DNA from 3 places in the Actinomadura miaoliensis genome. Region 3 is predicted to be linked to each of the others. Evidence: riboswitches for the same ligand, from Rfam matches in the RefSeq annotation. Region 3 holds a riboswitch; each other region holds the start of a gene.
The links. A riboswitch is a leader RNA that binds a small molecule or an ion and turns the genes downstream of it on or off. The one in region 3 is predicted to bind cyclic di-AMP.
Positions count from the first base shown of each region.

Region 1: another riboswitch for cyclic di-AMP. It lies ahead of ABD811_RS32045 (hypothetical protein); the one in region 3 lies ahead of ABD811_RS08550 (peptidoglycan recognition protein family protein).
Region 2: another riboswitch for cyclic di-AMP. It lies ahead of ABD811_RS09730 (coiled-coil domain-containing protein); the one in region 3 lies ahead of ABD811_RS08550 (peptidoglycan recognition protein family protein).

Region 1 covers NZ_BAAAZG010000051.1:15,290-21,742, forward strand. The annotation lists gene ABD811_RS32035 (L,D-transpeptidase) at 1-571, shown strand, start outside; gene ABD811_RS32040 (M48 family metallopeptidase) at 558-1,955, opposite strand; gene ABD811_RS32045 (hypothetical protein) at 2,056-3,324, opposite strand; cyclic di-AMP (ydaO/yuaA leader) riboswitch at 3,524-3,737, opposite strand; gene ABD811_RS32050 (C40 family peptidase) at 4,144-5,055, opposite strand; gene ABD811_RS32055 (NYN domain-containing protein) at 5,327-6,453, opposite strand, start outside.
Region 2 covers NZ_BAAAZG010000009.1:22,765-29,217, forward strand. The annotation lists gene purL (phosphoribosylformylglycinamidine synthase subunit PurL) at 1-2,275, shown strand, start outside; gene ABD811_RS09720 (hypothetical protein) at 2,401-2,652, shown strand; gene ABD811_RS09725 (DUF2199 domain-containing protein) at 2,761-3,264, opposite strand; gene ABD811_RS09730 (coiled-coil domain-containing protein) at 3,288-4,232, opposite strand; cyclic di-AMP (ydaO/yuaA leader) riboswitch at 4,236-4,411, opposite strand; gene ABD811_RS09735 (S8 family peptidase) at 4,630-5,799, opposite strand; gene ABD811_RS09740 (serine/threonine-protein kinase) at 5,959-6,453, opposite strand, start outside.
Region 3 covers NZ_BAAAZG010000006.1:275,557-282,009, forward strand. The annotation lists gene ABD811_RS08530 (L-talarate/galactarate dehydratase) at 1-874, shown strand, start outside; gene ABD811_RS08535 (M23 family metallopeptidase) at 1,310-2,128, shown strand; gene ABD811_RS08540 (TetR/AcrR family transcriptional regulator) at 2,266-2,925, opposite strand; gene ABD811_RS08545 (alpha/beta fold hydrolase) at 3,021-3,827, shown strand; gene ABD811_RS08550 (peptidoglycan recognition protein family protein) at 3,947-4,741, opposite strand; cyclic di-AMP (ydaO/yuaA leader) riboswitch at 5,088-5,237, opposite strand; gene ABD811_RS08555 (M20/M25/M40 family metallo-hydrolase) at 5,485-6,453, shown strand, end outside.

The DNA of each region.
Region 1 (6,453 bases), on a different contig from region 3:
CCAGATGTGGGTGACGCACAACGGCCGTCTCGTGCGCACCATCCCCATCAGCATGGGGCGCGGCGGCATCGAGAAGTACACCACCACCAACGGCGTGCATCTGACCATGGAGAAGGGCAACCCGGTCATCATGGACTCGGCCACGGTGGGCTGCGGACCCGGATGCCCCGACTACTACCGCCAGATCGTCTACTACGCCGTCCGCATCTCCAACAGCGGCGAGTACGTGCACAGCGCCCCCTGGTCCGTGGGCTCGCAGGGGTCGGAGAACGTCAGCCACGGGTGCGTCAACGCCAGCCCCGAGAACGCGCGCTGGTTCTACGACTTCGTCTACCGGGGCGACCCGCTGACGGTGACGGGCAGCTCACGCGAGCTGGAGCCCAACAACGGCTGGGGGTACTGGCAGATGAAGTGGGACGACTGGGTGAAGGGCAGCGCGTTGAACCGGTCGCTGCTGGTGGGGCCGAACGGCAGCACCTCCGCGCGGAGCGCCGTGCAGGCGCCCAGCCAGGCCGGTCCGCGCTCGTCCCAGGGCACGCCCAACGGCGACGGGGGAGCTAGCGGCGATTGAGCGGGGGCGGCTCAGGCACGCCGTGCATGCGCGCCCAGTCGCGGGCCATGGCGATGCGCTGAGGGCCGGCGGGGTGCGTCCGCCACAGCACGTACTCCACCGGGTCGGGACGCAGGTCGGAGATGTTGCGCACCGACAGTTCGTGCTGCATCGACACGAACGTGACCGGGTCGCGGGTCAGGTCGAGGGAGTGCGCGTCGGCGCGGGCCTCGATGTGCCTGCTGATGAGGTTCTGCACGGGGGCGCCCACCTGGGTGGCCACCGTCACCAGGGCCAGCACGAGCGCGGCCGAACGGGCGGCCCCCACGCCGCCGCCGTCGACGCCCGCGCGTCTTTGCAGCCGGGGCGAGGTCAGCAGCACGTAGAGCAGGCAGATCCCCCCGGAGACGGCCAGCGCGCCGATGAGCGTGCCGTGGAGCACGTCGTCGTTCTTGGCGTGCCCCAGCTCGTGCGCCACGATCGACTCGACCCGCTCGGGCGGGGTGTTCTTCAGCAGGGTGTCGTAGACGACGATGCGCCGCGTGGACCCGAACCCGGAGACGTAGGCGTTGAGCGCGGTGGTGCGCCGTGACGCGTCGGCGACCAGCACGTCCGTCACCGGGACTCCGTCGCGCTCGGCCATCGCCAGCAGTTCGCTGCGCAGCGGGCCGGCGGGCAGCGAGTGGAACCGGTTGAACAGCGGCTCGACCGCCACCGGGTAGGCGAACGACGCGGCGACGACCAGGAGGAACCCGCCCGCCGCGGCCCCGGCCCACCACCAGCGGGGGAGGCGCCGCACCAGCACGTACAGCAGTGCCAGCGCCACCGTCCAGATCACCCAGGTGATGCCCAAGGACTTGAGCTGGTCGGTCAGCCACGACGCCCACGACTGGGTGGACAGCCCGTAGCGGCGCAGCACCGACTCGCTCCACGCGTCGAAGGGCAGCCCCGCCACCCGCACGACCGCGGTGAGCAGCAGCGCCGCCACGGCCACGCGCAGCGGCCACCACCGCACCCGGGCCGTCGCCCAGCCCACGAACCGCGCCCCCAGGGGCGTCAGCCCCAGGACGAGCACGAGGGCCAGGCCGATGAGCAGCCCCGCGTACGCGGGCGGGGCCAGGGCCGCGTCGAACGCCCGCGACCGTTCGATCTGGGCGGGGGTGAAGTCGAGGGCCGGGTCGGGGGCGACGTGCCCGCCGGGGACGCGTCCGGGCAGCGGGTTCCACGGCGTGGTGACCGCCAGCACGACGCCCACGGCCGCGAACAGCACCACCGACGCGACCGCCGCCGCCACCCGTGGCCTGGCACGCCCCCGTGGGGCCTGCTCCGGCTGGGGCGGTGGGTTGCTCGCCCGGGCGGCGCTCACCGGAGCGTCCGCCGTGTTCTCGCCGCGCTCGCCGCTCACTGCCTCGCCTCCGCACACGCCGTCCCGCCGTCCGGCTCGTCTCGTCGCCGGCCCGGTGCCGTCGGCCCGGTGTCGTCACCCGGCCCTGCCGCCCGTCTCGTCAGCCCAGCTCCTCGCGCAGATAGTCGCGCCACAGCGCGGTGAAACGGTTCGGGCCGACGCCCAGTGTCCCGCGCAGCGCGGTGTCCTCCGGCATGCGGCCCGCGGCCCGGTAGAGCCGGACCAGCGTGGCCTCACCGTACCGCTCAGCGATCATCCGGCACGCCAGCCACGCCCCCTGGTACGCCTGCGACAGCCGCGGCGAGGAGCCGTCGAAGTCGGCGCGGCCGGGGAGCCGGGCGGGCAGCCGCCCGGCGGCGACCTCGGCGCGCAGCTCGCGGGCCGCCGACCGGACGCCGACGTCTGCCCGCAGGTAGCCGACGTAGTCGGCCAGGCCCTCGATCAGCCACAGCGGGGTGCGGCCGTCGCGTGCGCCGCCGGTGGCCACGTGGGTCAGCTCGTGCGTCAGCACGACGTCGCGGCCCAGCTCGTTGAGGCGGGCGAACGCGGTGGGGGAGACGACCACGCGGTCGGCGCCGGGGCCCTCGGCGGTGGGCGCCACGGTGGCGACGGCGGCGATCTGGTCGAGGTTCTGCGACGGCCCGGCCAGCGCGGCGGCCAGCCGGGCTTCGGCGGGCACGAGCGCGACGGTGCGCGGCCGCCGGCCGTCGCCGGTCACGCCGGCGACGACGGGCACGGCCGCGTCCAGGCGGCGGGCGATCTCTTCCAGGCGCGGCCCGTCGCCCACCACGAGGGTGTGGCGGCCCCGCACCACGGTGAGCGGGCCGCCGTCGAAGACGTCGCCGTCGTCGGCCAGGCCGCGCGCGGAGCCGTCGCCCACGACCGTCCAGAAGCCCGCACGCGGCGCGAACGTCAGGTAGCGGATGCGGACGACGGATGCGTCGTCGAAGCCGCGCAGACGGTAGCTCAGCCGCACGCGGGCCACGGCGGAGCCGGGTTCGACGCGGTCGAGCGTCTCGCTCCACGACGCCAGCGGAAGCCGGAGCAGGTTGTCGAACAGGCGGCCCTGGGCGTCGCGGTACGGGGCCGGGGCGGTGGCGACCGTGGCCATGAAGGCGGTGCGGTCGCGTTCGCGTACGGCGCGCGTCCGGTTGGCCAGGACGGCCGCGACCGCGCGCGCGTCGGGCACGGCGGTGGGCGTCGCGGAGGCCGTGGTGCGGGCGGGCGAGTCGGACCCGGCGGCGGTCAGGCCGAGGCCCGTCAGCAGGCATCCCGCCAGGGCGACCACGGTCGCGATGACGGCCGCGCGGCGCGAGACCCGGCGGGCCGGTGTCCCGTCCGTCTCGGGGCGACCGTCGTCGTCCATCATGCGCGCGATCCTATGCGGGGAGCGGTGCCGCCCATGCGGCGTGACCGGGATGGAAAGACAGAACGGCGTGGCCGCCCGTCAGGGGGCGGCCACGCCGCGGCAGAGACTGTGGTTCGGTCCGTCATGGACCCCGGAAGATGGAGACCGCCGGAATACCGGGCTGGCGGTCCGTGTTCTCAGAAAGAGTTCTCAGGTGGCGCTCACTCCTTCCAGACGCCTACCGGGTTAGCTGACGGGTTCGGTCGTGGAAGTCGACCTACGGCGCACATGTCCCGACTACTCCGGGTGCGAGACATGGGCGCCGATTCACCCCGGAGCCGGCGACGGCCCGTACGGACGGGTCCGCGACGGCCGGCTCGGTGGGTCCCCGGCTCCACCCCGCGTGTTCGGGGCGGACTCGGCGGCCAAGCGGCGATGAACTTGTTCGGCTGGACTTGCTGAAGGACGGTCCCGGGTGCGGGATCCGTCCGGCCGGGCCCGATGGGCCTCCGTGACGCGCTCACGGCGCCATGCACACCGAGGCGTGCGCACGTGCGGCCTGGGACCGGCGAGCGGGGGACGGCATCTGGCGGATGCCGCGGGGATGACGCGGCACGGTGTGCCGCTGCGGGGCGCGGCACCTGGCGGGTGCCGCGGGGGCGACGCCTGGGAGACGTCGCCGCTGGTACGGCGCCTGGCGGGCGTCGCAAGCGATCACAAAGTACCAAAGAGCGACGGATAGGCAAATACCCGACAAAAAGATCTACGGTCCAGGTCAGAGCGCATCTGACCTGGACCGTAGTCGCGAAAACGGGGCGGGGGCGAGGGGAGCGCGGGCCGTCAGACCCGTCCGGCGCCGTAGAAGTTCGTCCGGTAGTAGCCCGAGGTGATCGAGACGATCTCCACGTTCTTGCCGGTGCGCGGCGCGTGGATCATCTTGCCGCCGCCGATGTACAGCCCCACGTGCCCGAGGCTGTTGAAGAACACCAGGTCGCCGGGCTGCAGCGCGTCGAACGACACGCGGCGGGTCGCGGCGTACTGGCTGTTGGTGACGCGCGGCAGGTTCACCCCGGCCGCACCCCAGGCGCGCATGGTCAGCCCCGAGCAGTCGTAGCCGTTCGGCCCCTCGGCGCCGTACACGTACGGCTTGCCGAGCTGCGCGTAGGCGAAGTTGATCGCCGTGCGCGCCGACCCGCTGGCCGGGCCGTTGTAGGTGGCCCCGCCGCCCGCGCCGGGCTTGTCGTCGCGCTCGCCGAGCCTGCGCAGCAGCTTCTTCTGCGCCGCGATCGACTTGTCGACCTCGGCCTTCTTCTCCCGCAGCTCCTTGGCCTTCTTGGCGACCTCGTCGTAGGCCGCCTGGGCCTGCGCCTGCTCCCGGCGCAGCCGCTGCGTGGAGGCCAGGAACTGGTCCAGCTCCGAACTGCGGTTGCGCGACAGGTGCGAGATCACCGCGGACTGGTCGAGGATCTTCTGCGGGTCCTCCGCGCCGGCGAACCCGACGACGTCGCCGGTGTCACCGTTCTTGTACGCGGTGGCCGCCATCTCGGCGATCTTGCGGCGCAGCTCGTTGAAGGTCTTCTGCTCGTCCGCGCCGGCCCTCTTGGTCGCCTGCAGCTTGCGCTTGGCGATCTTCAGGTCCTCGCCGACCTGGTTGTACTTCTCGACCAGCTGCTCGACCTGCTCGTTGAGCTTGGTCAGCTTCTTGCGGGCGTCGGCCGCGCTCGGCGTCGGCTCGGCATTCGCCGCCGCCATGGGCACCGTCAGGGACGCCGCCAGGGTGAGGCAGGCGGTCGCCACCAGGCGCCGGGGGGCGAGGTGCCCCCCGAAGAGACTCCGTGGGCCTCGCGAGTCCGCCGCGGGAGCCCCGGTCAAATGACTGGTCACGGTCGGTTATGCCCCTCTCGTCCATGACATCAGCGGACGACACTAGCGAGGGGTCACACCAGTCACAACCGATTCGTCACTACTTGCACTGCTTGTTTGGCACATGGCCACGCTGTGTCACGGCATGATCGCCGAGCGCTCAGGAGCGGCCCAGACGGCGCAGCAGCAGGGTCGACGGAGCGGGACGGGCCCCCGCGCGGCGGGCCGCGTCGGCCACCTCCCGGTCGGACGACACCACCACGATCGCCCGGCCCGACGGCTCGGCCCGCACCAGCTCGCCGATCAGCTCGTCGGCGGTCTGCCCGGGACGGCTGAACAGCACCCGCACCCCGCGCGGCGGGTTGATCGCCACCGGGGCGTCCAGGTCGGCGCCGTCGAACACGCACGTCACCTCGGCGCGGGTCTGCGCCGCCAGGCCGCCCAGCCCCGACAGCAGCCGGATCCGCTGGTCCGACAGCGGCAGCTCCCCGTAGCCGGTCTTGGTGACGTTGTAGCCGTCCACGACCAGATGCACCTGCGGCAGCGTCAGCAGCCGGTCCAGCAGCTGCGGGTCGTCGTCCGACAGCGACCGGCCGGGCAGCGCCCGCAGCGCCTGCCGGTCCGGCGCCACCCCGCCGACCGCGTCGGCCGGGCGGCCGATCGTGGACGGCAGCGCCAGCTCCCGCCGCACCCCCTGCGCGGCGTCCACCAGCGCGTCCAGCAGCATGCGCAGCCGCACGTCGTCGATGTTGCGGCCCTCCCGCGCGGCGCGGCGGGCCGCCTCGGCGTTCGCCTCGGCCTGCCCCAGCCGGGCGCGCAGCCGCCGCAGCTCCTTGGAGTCGGCCGCCGCCGACTCCAGCGCCGCCGCCAGCCGCCGCTCGGCCGCGGCCACCGTCGCCTCGGCGTGCTCGCGCACCGTGCGCGCCTTCGCGCGCGCCTCGTGCAGCTTGCGCCGCAGATCGGCGATCTCGGCCTTGGCCTCGCGCAGTTCGGCCCGCAGCTTGTCCGCCTCGGCCGAACGCGTCGCGCGCACGGCCGCCAGCTCCTCGCGCAGGGCCGCGACGCGGCGCTCGGCGGCGGCCTCCTCCGAGGCGGTGGCCGACCGCTCCAGGTCCTCGCGCGCCGCCTCCACCTGCCGCGTCCAGCCGTCCGGCCGCAGCAGGTACGCCAGCGCCGCCACCCGCACCGGGTCGGCGGCGGGCGGCACCTGCCCCGCCTCCAGCGCCTCGGCCAGCTCGGCCTGCCCGGCGCGCAGCGGCTCGGCGACGCGGCGCCGGAACGCCTCGT
Region 2 (6,453 bases), on a different contig from region 3:
GCCCGTCACCGACACCGTCGAGATCGCCGCGGCCACCCCCGACCGGCCGCAGCCGTTCGCCGAGCTGGGCATGAAGGAGGAGGAGTACCGGCGGGTCCGCGAGATCCTCGGCCGCCGTCCCACCTCCGCCGAGCTGGCGATCTACTCGGTGATGTGGAGCGAGCACTGCTCCTACAAGAGCTCCAAGGTGCACCTGCGCCAGTTCGGTGAGAAGGCGCCCGAGAGCGACGCGCTGCTGGTCGGCATGGGCGAGAACGCGGGCGTGGTCGACATCGGCCACGGCTGGGCGGTGACGTTCAAGGTCGAGTCGCACAACCACCCGTCCTACGTCGAGCCGTACCAGGGCGCGGCGACCGGCGTCGGCGGCATCGTCCGCGACATCATGTCGATGGGCGCCCGGCCGGTCGCGGTCATGGACTCGCTGCGGTTCGGGCCCGCCGACGCCCCCGACACCCAGCGGGTGCTGCCCGGCGTGGTGGCCGGGATCGGCGGCTACGGCAACTCCCTCGGCCTGCCCAACATCGGCGGCGAGACCGTCTTCGACCCCTGCTACGCGCAGAACCCCCTCGTCAACGCCCTGTGCGTGGGCGTGATGAAGCACGAGGACATCAAGCGGGCCGTCGCGCCCGGCCCGGGCAACCGGGTGATCCTGTTCGGCGCGGGCACCGGGCCCGACGGCATCGGCGGCGCCTCGGTGCTGGCCTCGGCCACCTTCGACGAGGAGTCGCAGACCAAGCGGCCCAGCGTGCAGGTCGGCGACCCGTTCATGGAGAAGCTGCTGATCGAGTGCTGCCAGGAGCTGTTCCGCGAGGACCTGGTGGTCGGCATCCAGGACCTCGGCGCGGCCGGGGTGTCGTGCGCCACCACCGAGCTGGCGGCCGCGGGCACCGGCGGCATGCACGTCGAGCTGGACTCCGTCCCACTGCGCGACGCGACCCTGCGCCCTGAGGAGATCCTCATGAGCGAGTCGCAGGAGCGCATGATGGCGGTGGTCGAGCCCGCCAAGGTCGACCGGTTCCTGGAGATCTGCGCCAAGTGGGAGATCCCCGCCACCGTGATCGGCGCGGTCACCGACACCGGCCGGCTGGTGATGACCTGGCGCGGCGAGAAGATCGTCGACATTCCGCCGGGCACCGCCGCCGACGAGGGCCCGGTCTACCAGCGGCCGTACGAGCCCCCGGCGGACCTGGCCGCGCTGCAGTCCGACACCCCGGGACGGCTGACCCGCCCGTCCACCGCCGACGAGCTGCGCCGCACCGTGCTGTGGCTGGCCGGGTCGCCGAACCTGGCGAGCAAGACGTGGGTGACCTCGCAGTACGACCGGTACGTGCTGGGCAACACCGTCCTGGCCATGCCCGAGGACGCCGGCGTGCTGCGGGTGGACGACGAGTCGGGCCTGGGCATCGCCCTGTCGCTGGACGGCAACGGCCGCTACACCCGCCTCGACCCGTACTCGGGCGCGCAGCTGGCCCTGTCGGAGGCGTACCGCAACGTCGCCGCCACCGGCGCCCGCCCGCTCGCGGTCACCAACTGCCTGAACTTCGGCTCCCCCGAGGACCCGGGCGTGATGTGGCAGTTCGCCCGCGCCGTCGAGGGGCTGGCGGACGCCTGCCGCTACCTGGGCACCCCGGTCACCGGCGGCAACGTCAGCTTCTACAACCAGACCGGCACCACGCCGATCAACCCGACGCCGGTCGTGGGCGTGCTGGGCGTGCACGACGACGTGCGGCGCCGCGTCGGCATCGCGTTCAGCAGCGAGGGCGCCACGCTGGCGCTGCTGGGCCAGACCCGCGAGGAGTTCGGCGGCTCGGAGTGGGCGCACGTCGTCTACGGGCACCTGGGCGGTCTGCCGCCCAAGGTCGACCTGCCCGCCGAGGTCGCGCTGGCCTCGGTGCTGGTCGCGGCGGCCCGCGAGGGCCTGCTGTCGGCGGCGCACGACCTGTCCGACGGCGGCCTGTCGCAGGCCCTGGTGGAGTCGTGCCTGCGCGGCGGCCTGGGCGCCCAGATCACGCTGCCCGGCGACCCGTTCGTGTCGCTGTTCAGCGAGTCGGTGGCCCGCGCCGTGGTGGCCGTCCGTCCGGGCTCCGAGGGCCGCCTGGCGGCGCTGTGCGAGGCCGCCGGGGTCCCGGTCACCCAGCTCGGCGTCACGGGCGGCGATTCGCTCCACATCTCCGCGCGGGGGGCCGACGGGCAGCCGCAGGAGCTGTTCTCCATCCCGCTCGCCGAACTGCGCGAGACGCACGAGCACATCGTCCCCAGCTACGCCAACGACTGACCGCACCACCCGAGAAGGCCGCCGGCCCGCCGCGAAGCGGACGGCGGCCTTCGCCGTCCCTCCGGATGTCCCGGATTCGCCTGTGCCCGGGACGTCCGCCCTGCCCCGCTCTGAGACCATCGGGTATGGCCGACGACGAAGACCCGATCCCGATCGGGCAGGCTCTGGCGGGCCTGGAGATTCACGGGCTGCCCGAGAAATGGACGGCCCTGGACGCGATCGTCCTGGTGAAGTGCCTCGACTCGCACGGAGAGCCGTCCTGGGCGTTCCGCAGGACCAAGGGCATCAGCGACGAGGAGATGCTCGGCGCCCTGATAGTCCGAGCCGACCTGGCCCGCCGGGACATCCTCGACCTGTTCGACGAAGACGACGACTGACGGCACCGCCCGCGCCTCCAACGCCGCTTCCTATGGGGCGGATGCCGTGCCGGACGTGATCGGTCGCGGGGGCCGCGATACGGGGCCGCCCGTTGGCGGGTTGGGCGGTTACCTTGCTCCGGGGTGGAGCAGGGTCTCGGCGATCTGCTGAACGCGGGCCCGCGTGATCCCCGAGCGCTGCTCGACCGCCAACGGGTGGTCGGTGGGTTCCAGCTCGATGGATGGGCGTTCGCCGACCGGGCGGGTGTGCAGGTTGGTCCTGAGATTGATCGTCGTGGTGGAGTAGAGCGTCAGTTCCGTGGACAGCCAGCCGAAGTAGGCGGGCTCGCCCTCCCTGCCCGGGGTGTCCCAGAGCTTGAGGGCGCGGGTGAAGTTGTCCTGGCTGAGCGACACCCAGACGCCCCAGCTGAAGATCTCGCCGCTGTCGACCACGGGGATCTCGATCAGCCCGTGGACGAAGAACGCCTGACCTTTGATCACACAGATGTCGGAGGTCAGCTCGCTGGCGGGGTCGGCCGCGAACTCCGGGGCCCAGTAGTCCGGGGCCGGTGCGGCGAAGGCCATCGGCAGTTCGTCGTGGTGCCGTCCGCAGTGCGAACAGTGGAACCCCATGTGAGCGGACAGGCCGGGCTCCCCTAGAAGACCGAGATGTGGACGTGGTCGTAGTGGTTGGCGGTGACGCCGCCGCGGTTCTCCATGGTGCGCCAGCCGGGGCTGCGCATGTCGTAGATGCGCTGCCGCCAGATCACGTACTTGATGCCCAGGCGGTTGGCGTTGGCGACGGCGTACTCGGCCGTGCGGTCGCCGAGGGACTTGCCGCTCGCCGACGGCATCGTGCCGCCGGTGCTGACCATGAAGTCGCAGGCGCGCCCGGTGGCGTGGTCCTGCGGGTCGCCGGTCATCCGCACGCAGCCGATGATCGGGAACGGGCCGAACTCGATGTCGATGGTGTTCTTGACCTTCAGCATGCGGGGGGTGACCCCGCCCATCCCGGAGCTGGGGGACTCGGGCTTGAACTTCTTGATCATCGCCTGCACCTTGCGCTTCTGCGAGCGCAGTTCCGCGATGTCCTTCTCCAGCTCGTCGACCTTCTTCTGGTACTCCTCGCGCGCCTTCTTCTGCTCGGTCACCAGCTGCTCGATCTGGCGCACCTTGGCGGCCTGGTTGGACGCCACGTGGCTGGCCAGGCTGGCGTTGTTGAGCACGTTGTCGGGGTCGTCGCTGGCCAGCACCGCCACGGCCGGGTCGGTGGTGCCCGTCATGTACTGGGAGGCGGCCATCTGCGCCACCAGGGTGCGCGCGCCGTCGAGGTCCCGCTGGAGCAGGCGCTGCTTCTGCTGGGCCTTCTGGATGCCGTACTGGGCGTCCTTGAGCTTGGCCAGGTCGCCGCCGTACGCCTTGTCGAGCTGGGCGATCTGCTTGTTCAGCTTGCTCATCCGGCCGGTGTCACCCGGGTCCGCCTGGGCGGGCGCCGTGCCCGCCGACGTCACCAAGACGGCCACCGCGGCGACGGCGAGAGCCAAGGCGGGGCGCCGCGTCCGCGCGGCATGACGGGGGCGGGTGGAGCTCGGGCTCTCCACGTCGTCTCCTCTCCTGTGACGCCTACCGGGTTAGCTGACGGGTTCGGGCCGGGAGTCCGCCCTATCGCGGCGGGGCCGCGAATTCACCCCGGTGCCGACGTGACCTGGCTGGCCGCCCGGCGTTTGGGTCCCCGGTTCCCGTGCCGTAGTACGGCCGCGGGATTCGGCTGGCTCGGCCAGCCTGCCGATCGGTTTGCGATCATGCCCACCCCAGTGGGCGAAGGCTACTGTAAGGAACCGGTCGGTTCTTGGCCAAGATTAGACCCAAGGGAAACCTGGGATGGCCGGGACTGCGAGACAAGACGGACCGCCGCCACGCAGCGTAGCGCGTCGGCGGCACGCGCAGCGGGACCCCTGCCCCGGCGGGCAGGGGTCCCAAGCCGCGGTACTGCGACGGTCAAGCGGTGCCCTTGTAGAGCAGCCGGTTGGGCGTGCCGCTCGGGATGCGCTTGAGGCGGCTCTTGGTGGAGTTGTCGTTCAGCCACTTCTGCACGGTCGGGAACGTGGCGCCGCGGTGCGACTGCAGGTACAGCGCCGCCGCCCCGGCGACGTGCGGGGACGCCATCGACGTGCCGGACAGCGACGCCGTCCCGCCGCCGGGCCACGTCGACTTGATGCCGTAGCCGGGCGCGAAGATGTCCACGCAGGACCCGTAGTTGGAGAAGGTGGCGCGGTTGTCGTAGATGGTGGTCGCGCCGACCGCCTGCACCCAGCCGGCGCTGGCCGGGGAGGTGTTGCAGGCGTTCTGGTTCTCGTTGCCCGCCGCGACGGCGACGAAGACGCCCGACTTGGACAGGTTCGTCATGGCCGTGTTGAGCGCGGTGGACTTGGGGCCGCCGAGGGACAGGTTGGCGACCGCGGGCTTGACGGCGTTCTTCCGCGTCCAGTCGACGGCGGCGATGACGTCGGACAGCTCGCCGAAGCCCTCGCAGTCCAGCACGCGCAGCGACCGCAGGTTGACCTTCTTGGCCACCCCGTAGGTCTTGGACCCGATCGTGCCGGCCACGTGCGTGCCGTGCCCGTTGCAGTCCCAGCCGTCGGAGAAGGCCGGGGCCTTCCAGACCGACTTGGCGCGGCCCTCGAACTGCGGGTGCGACCAGGCGATCCCGGTGTCGATGACGTAGGCGTTCACGCCGCTGCCGGTGTTCTTGTAGTAATAGGACTTCGACAGCGGCAGCTTGCGCTGGTCGATGCGGTCCAGGCCCCACGCGGGGGACTTCTGCGTGGTGCTGGCCCGGTAGATCTGGTCCTGCTCGATCGCGACGACGTTGCGGTTGCGGCGCAGCTTGTCCAGCTGCGCGGTGCTGAGCTTGGCGGCGAAGCCGTTGAGCGCGCCCCCGAACCGCTGGACCGACCCCGCGTTCACCTGGTCGGCGGCGGTCGCCGCCGAGGTGCCGTCCTTGAGCGTGACGATGTACTTGCCCGGAACGGGGGTGCCCTGCGCGGCCGTGACCTGAACCCGGACGGGATCGGGGACGGCGGCCAGGGAGAGCGGCGCGGCGACGACGACCAGACCGGCCGTGACCGCACCGGTGACGAGAAATCTTCGTGGGGGGACAGGGCGCACCGGGTCTCCTTTGCCTGCGACGCGCCCGTGGCCCCCGTGGCCAAGATCGGGGCGCGTCGACAAGCCGGTACTTTATTGGAGAACGGCCTGTAATTCACCGAAAAAACCGGTAATTAGGCTGAAACTGGTCAGCCGGTGCGCACGGCGATTTTCCTGCTCTCACCCCCGGGCGAGACGGGCGTGATAGGTCGCCTTACCGCTCGGGCTCGTCCACACGTACTGCAACGTGCCGTCCTGCTGCCGGGTGATCTGCACGTTTCCGCTGGTGCACGGCTTGGCGATGGTCAGCGCCATGCGCAGCGTCCGGTTGGTGCCCTGCGTCAGCGTCAGCGTCCCCGAGCAGCGTTCCCGCGGGTAGAAGGCGCGGGCGGACGTCGCCCCGGCCTCGAAGTTCACCTCGATCGGGAACTGCGCTCCGCGCGACGCGTTGATCGCCGTTCCCCGCCAGGCGCCCGCGAACGCCGGCGGAATCGCGGTGACCGGACGGTCATCGGCGGCGCGGGCCGCCGGATCGGCCCGCTGCGGGTCCTCGGCCGAGTCGCCGCGGAACTGCGGCCACAGCACCAGCGCGATGATCGCGATACCCACCAGCACGCCGATGACCAGCGACAGCGCCACGCCCAGCACATGGTTGCTCGGACGCGGCAGCGACCG
Region 3 (6,453 bases):
CGACATCGCCCGGCTGTGGGAGAAGCTGGTCTGGGCCGGCGCGTCGGTCGGGCGCAGCGGACTGTCCACCCAGGCGATCGCCGCCCTGGACATCGCGCTGTGGGACCTGAAGGCCAGGCGCGCCGGGCTGCCGCTGGCCAAGCTGCTGGGCGCCTACCGCGACTCGGTGCGCTGCTACAACACCTCCGGCGGGTTCCTGCACGCCTCGCTGGACGAGGTCCTCGCCAACGCGACCGCCGCGGTCGGACGCGGCATCGGCGGCATCAAGATCAAGTTCGGTCATCCCGACGCCCGGGTGGACCTGGCCCGGGTGAAGGCCGTCCGCGACAAGCTCGGCGAGGACGTCCCGCTCATGGTGGACGCCAACCAGCAGTGGGACCGGCCCACCGCGCAGCGCCTCGGCCGGGCCCTGGAGGAGTACGCGCTGACCTGGATCGAGGAGCCGCTGGACGCCTACGACCACGCCGGTCACGCCGCGCTCGCCGCGTCCCTGGACACCCCGATCGCCACCGGCGAGATGCTCACCAGCGTCGCCGAGCACGCCGAGCTGATCCGCGCCGGCGCCGCCGACATCATCCAGCCCGACGCGCCCCGCATCGGCGGCATCACCCCGTTCCTGCGCCTGGCCGCGCTGGCCGACCACCACCGTCTGCAGCTCGCCCCGCACTTCGCGATGGAGATCCACCTGCACCTGGCCGCCGCCTACCCGCAGGAGCCGTGGGTCGAGCACTTCGAATGGCTGGAACCGCTGTTCAACGAACGGCTGGAGATCCGTGACGGCCGCATGATCGTGCCGGACCGCCCCGGCCTCGGCCTCACCCTCAGCGACCGCGTCCCCGGCTGGACCGCCGACTCCTGCGAATTCGCCTCCTGAACCCGGCCTCCGGGCCGCGCCCGTCCGGCCGTCGGACCGGAATTCGGGCTGATCGGTGCGCGCCGGGGGGGGAAGGCCATATCCGGCCCGCGATGACCGTGCTCCGCGAAATGCTGCGCGGTCTCGCGGGCCGTCGCGCGAAGTGTGCGGCCAACTGTCGTCCCCGGATACCCGGATGATCATCAAAAGGACATGCCGGAGTGCTGCGTGAACACATCCGTGTGCCGGCCGGCGGGCGGCAACGGCAGATCATGCACGGGTGTTCACGGGTTTGTTGGCGAGCATTGCCCGGCACCGTTCTGGTGCAATGAGAAAACGTCGCGTCACGCGGGAACGGCGATTCCTGTTCGGCCGAGTCATTCCCACTGACCGGTGCCCGAGCCTGCGGAGAAACCGGTCCGTGCGCGACCGCCGGGACGACAGGAAGGAGGCTCGATGCGCCGGATCCGTGCGCTCGTCGCCGGGCTGACACTGCTGGCCGGATTCGTCGTCGCCCAGCCGGCACAGCCGGCGCTCGCGGCGCCCAACTTCAAGGCCCCGTTCCCCTGCGGGCAGACCTGGACCTACAGCCACCATTCGGCGGAGGTCCGGCAGGCCCTCGACTTCGTCCGCTCCGGCGGCACCACGGCGGGCACGCCGGTGCTGGCCTCGGCCGCGGGCACCGCCTACAACTACTACCAGGCCAATGGCGCGGGGAATTACGTCGTCATCGACCACGGCGGCGGCTGGAAGACGTATTACTTCCATCTCGCCTCCTACGGGGTGGCCAACGGAACCTACGTCTCGCAGGGCCAGTCGATCGGCACCACCGGCTCGACCGGCAACAGCAGCGGCGCGCACATCCACTACGAGCAGCTCTACAACGGGGCGGGCCAGGTCATCAGCATCAACGGCGTGTCGCTGGCGCCCTACCCGGGCTCGTACAACCAGAAGTACCTGACCAGTGACAACGGCTGCGGCGGAGGCGGCAAGTACTGGGTCGACACGTTCGCCAACGCGACCGGCTACCGGGACGCCTTCATGAACGACCCGCAGGGCCTGCTGTACGCGGGCACCAACTACGTGTACTGCAAGGTCTGGGGCGCCGAGGTCCGTGTCGGCGACCAGTACAACCACTGGTGGCTGAAGACCGACCTCGACGAGGTCTACGCCGGAAAGAACGGCCGGGGCGCCTACGTTTCCGCCTATTACCTGAAGCGGTGGGGCAATGACGAGGCCAGGGACAACAACGGCACCGTGATACCCAACTGCTGACCACCGGCGCCCGGAGAGGACGCGCGGAGAGGACGCGCAGAGAAGACGCGCGGAGTAGACGCGCGGAGTAGACGCGCGGAGAACGCAGGAGAAAGCGCCCGGCTCGTCCCCCGTCGAGCCGGGCGCTTTCGGCTCGGTCACCCGAAGACGCCGCCGAGTCCGTCGCGGAGCAGGGTGAAGGCGTGCCGGGCGGCGGCGACGGCGGCGGGGTGCCGCTCGTCGGCCGACGTCCCGGCCACCAGGTGGGCGTTGTTGTCGTTCGCCAGGACGCGCTGGACGGCGGTGATCTGCGACGCCGCCAGCCGCGCGGTGAACGCGCCGTCCGGCCCGTCACCGGCCGCCGCACCGGCAGCCTCCGCCAGGGCCTCGGCGAGCGCCGCCTCGCTGCGCGCGTGATACCGCAGCAGCCCGGTCGCCAGCGCGGGCGTGTCGCGGATCATCCGGTAGAGGGCGAGCGTCTCGGGACGGTCGCACAGCCCGGTCACCGGGTCCCTGCGGTCGAGCCCGTCGAGGAAGTGGTCGCGCAGCGCGGCCAGCGGAGGCACCTCGGGCGGGCGCCCGCGGACGACCTGGGCGTGCTCGCTCTCGTGGTCGGCGACGCGCTCCAGGACCAGGTCCTCCTTGCTGGGGAAGTACGCGAACAGCGCACGCCGCGAGACCTCCGCCACCTCGGCGATCTGCGCCAGCGACACCGGCTCGTAGCCGTGCGCCAGGAACAGCCCGATGGCGGTGTCGGCGATCTTCTTGCGGGTGCGCCGCTTCTTGCGCTCGCGCAGCCCGACGGTCCCGTCGTCCACCCCGCGAGCGTAGCAGCGACGGACTCCGGTGCAAACTTGCACCCAACTTCGCTTTGTGTCAGTGTCGGCGGCGCCGAGCGAAGGAGGAGGCACGCATGATCGAGGCGCAGTCCGGCGGTCGCGGCGACACGCCGCTGGTGTTCGTCCACGGCGGGTCGGCGTCGTGGCGGATGGGGAAGGACTTCCTGGACGCGCTGCCCGGCCGCGTCCGGTGGTGGGCCGTCGACCTGCCCGGTCACGGGGCGTCGCCGTGGACGCCCGGACGCTACGACCTGCGCGGCGTCGGCGCGGCGCTCGCCGAATGGGCGGCCGGGCACCTGGACCGTCCGGCGTGGTGGTACGGCCACTCCTACGGCGGGCAGGCCGCGCTCGCGGCGGCGGGCGTGCGCCCGGACGCGTTCGCCGGGCTGGTCATCGGGGACGCGCCGCTGGCGCCCGCCCGGATGTACCGGCTGCTCGACCGCATGTCCGGCACCCTGCGGCGCTGGCAGGGGTGGTGCGGCCGTCCGGAGGAGGAACTGGTGCGGCTGCTCGGCGCCGAGGACGCCGGCGGCGGCCGCACGCGCGCCGAGGTCCTCGGCGCCGCCCATCCCTACCTGGTCGGCCAGGCCGCCGCCCTGCACCGGCACGACCCGGCGTTCATCGAGGCGCTGCTCACCGAGTCCCAGCAGGTGTACGGACACCTCGGCCACGCGGGCGAGTGGATCGCCGGAGTGCCGGGGCCGGTGCTGCTGCTGCGGGCCGACCCTGCCGTCATGTCGCTGTCAAGCGCCGAGGACGAGGCACTGGTCCGGTCGGCCGCACGACACCCCGCCGTCACCACCGTCAGCGGTGTCGGCCACGGCCTTCACCAGTTCGCCCCCGCCGAGGTGGCCGCGACGATCAGCGCCCTCATCCCGTGAACGCACGGGTTCCCCCCGACACCGCTCCAGTCGCGAGATGGCGACCCCTCCGGCGCCGCCCCCGTCGCACCGACCTCGGCCCGGGGCCCAGCACGCCGGCTGGGAGCAACCGGCCGGTCTCAGGCGGATCGGAGGGCCGCGGCGACGTCCTTGCGCAGGCGCGGCAGCGTCGGGGCGAACTCGTAACCGCAGCAGTCGGTGTCGTTGAACTTCATGTGCGGGACGATCGCCTTCTTCGGGTCGAGGTCGTACTGGCCGCACAGCCAGGCGAGCAGCTCGGTGAGCGAGTCCAGCAGGCGGCGGGGCGGCATGACCGAGTTGTAGGTGCCCTCGCATTCGATGCCGACGGTGTAGCCGTTGGCTCCGGCGACGTGCGTGCCGATCACCATCCGGCCCCTGCGGGCGGCGGCAAGACTGCCCTTGCGGCCCTCCATGATGTGACCGCCCCGGCTGATGGTGAAGTGCTGGCCGGTGTCACCCCATCCCTGTCCCATGTGCGCGCCCTGGATCGAACGCGCGATCCGGTAGCCCTGCCGCAGCGAGTAGTCGGTGACGTTGGGGGTGAACGTGTGGTGCACCACGATGTACTCGGGCGCGCGGGACAGCACGGTCGCCCGCCGGTAGGGCGTGCGCGCTCCCCAGTCGTCGGTCGAGTGGATCAGCGGGGCGCCGCCACCCGACCTACGCGATCTTCGGGACGGCCGGGACTCGCCGTCCCGGGCGGCCTGCGTCCGCTCGGTGTCGTCGGTGGTGTTCGCCGCGTTCGCCACCTCGTGTTCGGCCGACGGGCCCAGCGCCGCGGCGACGCCGAGGGCCGCGCTCCCCAGCAGGACTCCACCCCCCAGCAGCACCGAGCGACGCGGCATCTCGGCGGGCCAGGGGTCGGTGCGACGGTGCTTGCCGTTCGGATTCATGGGGGAGTTTTCCTTCCAGGGAACTGGTCTGACGGAATGCGGGCAGCGGAAAAAGAGCAGGCGGCGAGGAACGAGCGGGAAAAGGAGATGAGGCTGCGCCGGGAACGTCGAGCCGCGCAGAAAACGGCTCTGACCGCCAATGGCGAGGAAGTGTCGGTGACCCGGTGCCGGCGGCGGAGACGCCGCCGCGAGGGGCGCGGGCGCGCAGCGCGGACGAGGAGAACGCGCGGGCGTGCGAGCTAGGGCGGAACCGCCCCGTCTATCAGGGCGTTCGCGTCTTCATGAGGTGGCTGCGCCGTCGGACGGGGGTGGCGGGCCTGCCGAGCCGCGGGGGCTCCTTCATGTCCTCTCCTCTCCTTGACTGCCGACCGGGTTAGCTGACGGGTTCGGACCAAGGAGCGGCCCTACCGCGACTGCGCCGCGGATTCACCCCGAAGAACTGATGGGTCCCCGGTTCCCAGACGTCCAGCGCCATGGGATTAGGCGTTCCGCCGGACGGTTCCCGTCGCGGTGAGCCGGACGGCGGAGTACCACGGACCATAGGAGATGAGGCAAAGAGCTCGCAAACCGCCAAAGGTAAAATCCGAAAAACGATCTTTCGTCGCCGCGCCGGAGCCGCCGACCACTCCGATCACAGGAATCACACGGGGAGCAGACATGGCGAGAAATCACTGAGGAAGCGTCTGAAGGGCGGCGGTTTCCACTGTGGACAGGCGCCCCCGCCATGACGTAGATCCAGAATTGTGACCTACGACACCACGCCCCCAGCCGCCGGCACGCCCAGCCGCCGCGTCTTCCTGTCCGTCTCCGCGGCGGCCGCCGCGGCCACCGCGGGAGTCACCCTCGACGGCCGTCCCGCCGAGGCGGACTCCGGACGCCCGAACGGCCCCGGCAGGCCCGTCACCGCCCAGCACCCCGACGCCGAGCTGCGCGCCCTGCTGCGCGAGATCGACCACCGCCGCATCGAGGCGACGGTGCGCAGGCTCGTCGGGTTCGGCACCCGGCACACGCTCTCGTCCCAGGACGACCCCGCACGCGGCATCGGCGCCGCCCGGGACTGGATCTTCGCCGAGATGAAAAAGCACGCCGCGGCGTCCGGCGGCCGGATGACCGTCGAGCTGCAGTCCTACGTGCAGGAACCGGCCAGCCGGATCCCCGTCGCCACCCGCATCACCAACGTCGTCGCCACCCTGCGCGGCAGCACCTCCCCGGACCGCGTGTACGTGGTGTCCGGGCACTACGACTCCCGTGTCAGCGACGTCATGAACGCCACCGCCGACGCGCCCGGCGCCGACGACGACGCCTCCGGCGTGGCCGTCGTCATGGAACTCGCCCGTGTCATGGCCACCCGCCGTCCCAGGGCCACGATCGTCTTCGCCGCCGTCGCGGGGGAGGAGCAGGGGCTGTACGGCGCGCGCCACATGGCCACGCGGTACAAGGCCGCCGGGACGGACGTGCAGGCCATGTTCACCAACGACATCGTCGGCAGCAGCACCGCCGACGACGGCACCCGCGACCCGCGCACCGTCCGGCTGTTCGCCGAGGGGGTGCCCACCGCGGAGACGCCCGCCGAGGCGAACATCCGCCGCTCGGTCGGCGGCGAGAACGACTCGCCCTCCCGCCAGCTCGCCCGTTTCGTGACCAGCGTCGCCGAGAACGACGCCACCGGCATGAACGTCCGGGTCATCTACCGCCGCGACCGCTACCTGCGC